2 regions of the Paenarthrobacter sp. AMU7 genome follow, and region 2 is predicted to be linked to the other one. Evidence: predicted binding sites of a transcription regulator. Region 2 holds the regulator's gene; the other holds the start of a gene.
The links. Region 2 encodes HrcA, which represses chaperone genes, less so after heat shock. Its sites were predicted from a motif close to TTNGCACTCGNNNNNNNCGAGTGCNAA; they were not measured.

Region 1: a site for HrcA is predicted at 1,627-1,653, ahead of groL (chaperonin GroEL). Genes of this name have one in related genera too.

Annotation. Positions count from the first base shown of each region.
Region 1 covers NZ_CP165735.1:1,181,297-1,183,693, reverse strand. Annotated here, with positions in the region: gene groL (chaperonin GroEL) at 1-1,443, opposite strand, end outside; gene ABQM86_RS05580 (cold-shock protein) at 1,767-1,970, opposite strand; gene ABQM86_RS05575 (LytR C-terminal domain-containing protein) at 2,143-2,397, opposite strand, start outside.
Region 2 covers NZ_CP165735.1:2,516,447-2,518,843, reverse strand. Annotated here, with positions in the region: gene ABQM86_RS11505 (DUF3097 domain-containing protein) at 1-493, opposite strand, end outside; gene hrcA (heat-inducible transcriptional repressor HrcA) at 672-1,679, shown strand; gene dnaJ (molecular chaperone DnaJ) at 1,730-2,397, shown strand, end outside.

The DNA of each region.
Region 1 (2,397 bases), 1.3 Mb from region 2:
GCCCGTGGCAGCGTTCAGGCCGTGGCCGGAAGGCAGGCCGCGAACCTTGTCCACCACAACGCCGGGCTCGAGGCCGGCGTTGAAGGCGATCTGCTTCAGCGGAGCGTCGATGGCAACCTTGACGATGTTGGCACCCGTTGCCTCGTCACCCTGGAGGGTGAGGTTGGCGAATGCCTTGGCGCCGGCCTGGATGAGGGCTACGCCACCACCGGCAACGATGCCTTCTTCAACAGCAGCCTTGGCGTTGCGGACTGCGTCCTCAATGCGGTGCTTGCGTTCCTTGAGCTCAACTTCGGTTGCGGCACCGGCCTTGATGACTGCAACGCCGCCGGCCAGCTTGGCCAGGCGCTCCTGCAGCTTCTCGCGGTCGTAGTCGGAGTCGGAGTTCTCGATCTCGGCGCGGATCTGGGCCACACGGCCTGCGATCTGCTCGGCGTCGCCGGCACCTTCAACGATGGTGGTCTCGTCCTTGGTGACAACAACCTTGCGGGCGGTGCCGAGGAGTTCCAGGCCGGCGTTTTCGAGCTTGAGGCCAACTTCTTCGGAGATGACCTGGCCACCGGTGAGGATGGCGATGTCGGCCAGCTGCGCCTTGCGGCGGTCACCGAAGCCCGGAGCCTTGACGGCGACAGACTTGAAGGTGCCACGGATCTTGTTGACGATCAGGGTGGCCAGGGCTTCGCCCTCGATGTCTTCGGCAATGATCAGCAGCGGCTTGTTGGACTGCATGACCTTCTCCAGAACCGTGACGAGTTCCTTCACGTTGGAGATCTTGGAGTTGACGATCAGGATGTACGGGTCTTCGAGGACCGTTTCCTGGCGCTCTGCGTCGGTGACGAAGTAAGCGGAGATGTAGCCCTTGTCGAAGCGCATGCCCTCGGTGAGCTCGAGCTCCAGGCCGAAGGTGTTGGATTCCTCGACCGTGATGACGCCTTCCTTGCCCACCTTGTCCAGGGCTTCGGCGATGAGGCTGCCGATTTCCGGGTCACCGGCGGAGATGGAAGCCGTAGCGGCGATCTCTTCCTTGGTTTCGATCTCCTTGGCGGAGGCCAGCAGTTCGCTGATGACTGCCTCAACAGCCTTCTCGATGCCGCGCTTGAGGGACAGCGGGTCGGCGCCGGCGGCAACGTTGCGCAGGCCTTCCTTCACCAGTGCCTGGGCGAGGACGGTTGCAGTGGTAGTACCGTCGCCAGCGACGTCATCCGTCTTCTTGGCAACTTCCTTGACCAGTTCTGCACCGATCTTCTCGTAAGGGTCGTCCAGTTCGATCTCCTTGGCGATGGAAACACCATCGTTGGTGATCGTGGGGGCGCCCCACTTCTTTTCGAGGACGACGTTGCGTCCACGCGGGCCGAGGGTGACCTTGACGGCGTCTGCGAGGATGTTCAGGCCCCGCTCGAGGCCGCGGCGTGCCTCTTCATCAAATGCAATGATCTTGGCCATAACGGCGGTAGTCCTTTCGGGACAGTCGTTAAGAAGGTACCTGTCAGATGGGGTGCCCGCGACGGACGGTCTTTCGCTCGCAGCCTCTGTATGCCCCGTGCTCCGGACCTCACCCCACCAAGGTGTTTCTTGATCCTCCGCTGGAACGAATGCCGCCCAACGCCGGGGTAACCCGGCCTGGACTTAGCAGTCGAACCATAGGAGTGCTAAATCAATAATTAGCACTCGACCGGGGAGAGTGCAAGCAGAGATGCCACTTTGCTCTATAAACAAAGGGCTTTCAGCCGAGGGCTGACGGAGAGGGAGCGAAATCCTGCAAGAAGCTATGCGACGCGCACACCTTCGGCTTGCGGACCCTTTTGCCCCTCCCCCAGTTCAAACTCAACCCGCTGGCCCTCTTCAAGGGCGCGGAAGCCGTCCATTTGGATGGCGGACCAGTGTACAAAGACGTCGTCACCCGAATCATCCACAGTGATGAATCCGTAGCCTTTTTCGGCGTTGAACCATTTGACGGTTCCCAATGCCATGATGCCCACACTTTCGCAGTAGCCAAGACCGGTTGCCGGGATCTCCGTACCGGAATCAATCCACTGTAACCACAGTCACTCTGCCGGCGCTCCCATGGAGGCCCGGGGCATCACTTTTGTTATTGAGGCTTAACCGGGTTGGGGCTTAAGACCCACCGGGAAGGCCGAGGGTTTACTGGTAGCCAGGTCCTGCTACAACCACCAACTGCTGCTGCACCTCGGGCGACTCAAGGATCGTCTGGATGCCCAACAAGGTGCCCAACGCCTCGGCGTTGACCTTCTGCTCAGGCGCGTTGTAGAAGATCACGGATGTCTGCTGCGGCAGGCCGCCCCAGTTGCCCACGGTGCTGAGCGTCCAGCCGTCGGCTTCCACAAGACCGGCCACGCGGCCAGCCAAGCCAGCGGTGCCGGCACCGTTGTACACGGC
Region 2 (2,397 bases):
GGCCGGGCCCGGGGTTAAAGGCGGAGATTGCCGACTTGAGGTCATCGACTCCGTGCAGGGGCTCCACCACAATGCCCTCGACGCGAAGATCGTCGCCCCAGACTTTCTCGACGAGTTCGGCGTCGTGTTTTCCCTCCACCCAAATGCGGCTGGCTTTGGCCACCTGGGCGCGTTGTCCTTCAACCTTCACCGAACCCGACGCCGTGCGACCGGCCTGAACGGGCGGCGTCGATTGTCGGGGGGCCGGGGGCATCAAGCGGATGGGCTGCCCCTCGAGCAGGAAGCCAAATCCGAGCTGGAACGACTTCGTCTTCCCCCGCCTGTCCTCGAGGGACACGATGTGCATGCCGCCGGTCTTCTCCACCCGGGTGACTTCGCCCACCCAGCCTGATTGGACATCTTCGAGGACCATCCCGCGTTGTACAGCTACCTCCGGCAGTTGCCGTTTGGCGGGAGCTGACAGATCCTGCGGACCCCACGTGTCGAAAGCCAAGGAGTTCCTACCTTTTGTGCTGGGTTGAATTGTTCAGTGTTGGTTTGTGCTGGCTTGGGAAAGGAAAGTTCAATGCTAGCAACGGGTTGGCTCATACTAGACTGGTTAGCACTTGGGCATGTTGAGTGCTAAGTGGAACCGGTCTCAGAGACCACGGCAGTCGTCAGGAGGTGGAGCAATGAGTGAGCCACGCAAATTGGAAGTGCTGCGTGCCATCGTTGAAGATTACGTGCATTCACGGGAGCCTGTTGGATCGAAGGCCCTTGTTGAACGGCACCATCTTGGAGTTTCAAGCGCCACCATCCGTAACGACATGGCCGTTCTGGAAGAAGAAGGCCTCATTGCAGCGCCCCACACCAGTGCCGGTCGCATTCCCACCGACAAGGGCTACCGCCTTTTCGTCGATCGCATCTCCCAAGTCAAGCCCCTTTCGGCCGCCGAGCGGAGGGCCATCCACTCGCTGCTTGAAGGCCCTGATGATGTAGACGACATCCTGGAGCGCACCGTAAGGCTCCTGTCCCAACTGACCAACCAGGTCGCCGTCGTGCAGTATCCGCACTCCAACCGCGCCTTGGTACGGCATGTTGAGTTCGTCCTGTTGGCACCACAACAAGTGTTGGTGGTGCTGATTGCCGATACCGGCAGCGTCAGCCAGAAGGTCATCGACGCTGGTTCGGACGTGGGCGACGACGCTTTGATGCGATTGAGATCCCGCTTCCTGGGCAGCATCGCAGGGACGCAACTGGCCCTGTTGCCGCAGGTGCTTCCGTCGGTGATTGCCCTGTGTCCGCCGGAGCTTCGGGGGCTGGCCCAGACGTTGGCCAACGGACTGCAGGCCTTGAGCGACAACAGCCGCGAAGAACGCATCCTGATGGCCGGTACGGCCAACCTCGCCAGGTCCAACGTGGACTTCCCCTTGAGCATCGGTCCGGTGCTGGAAGCCCTTGAGGAACAAGTTGTCATGCTTCGGTTGTTGTCAGACATGGGGGATGACCCCAGGGGCGTCACCGTGAGTATCGGCCGGGAGAATCCCTACGACGGATTGGCTGAGGCTTCCGTTGTGGCCACCGGATACGGTTCCGGTGCCAAGGTGGGGATCCTGGGCCCAACCCGCATGGATTACCCCACTACCATGGCCGCAGTCCGGGCCGTGGCCCGTTACCTTTCACGCATTCTTGGCGGCTGAACGCCGTCCCGAAGAAACATCCGCAGTACAACAAGGAAGAGATACCGACTTTGAGCAGCCACTATGACGTTTTGGGAGTCTCGCCGGAAGCCACCGGGGAAGAGATCAAAAAGGCGTACCGCAAGTTGGCGCGGAAACTCCACCCGGACGTAAACCCAGGTGAGGATGTCGCGGAGCAGTTTAAGGCCGTGACCCATGCTTATGAGGTGCTGTCCGATCCCCAGAAGCGCCGCGTCTACGACGCCACCGGCAATGAGAATGGAACGGACAACGGGTTTGGCGGCGGATATTCCGGCCAGGGCTTCGCGTTCCAGGACATCTTCGATACGTTCTTTGGTGGCGGCGGTCACGGCGGGCCGGCCTCCCGTGTCCGACGCGGCCAGGACGCACTTATCAGTGTCCGCATTGACCTGAAGGACGCCGTTTTCGGCGTCAACAAGAAGCTCGAAGTGGACACGGCCGTGACCTGCCCCACCTGTGACGGCAGCTGCTGCCGACCGGGCACCCACCCGGAACGTTGTGACATCTGTGGCGGCAGCGGCCAGGTCCAGCGCGCTGTCCGGTCCATCCTTGGCCAGGTCATGACCGCTGCCCCCTGCGGTTCCTGCGAGGGCTTCGGAACGGTCATCAAAGACCCCTGCAATGAGTGCAACGGCCAAGGCCGCATCCGCAGTCGCCGTTCCCTGACCATCAAGGTTCCTGCCGGTGTTGCCACCGG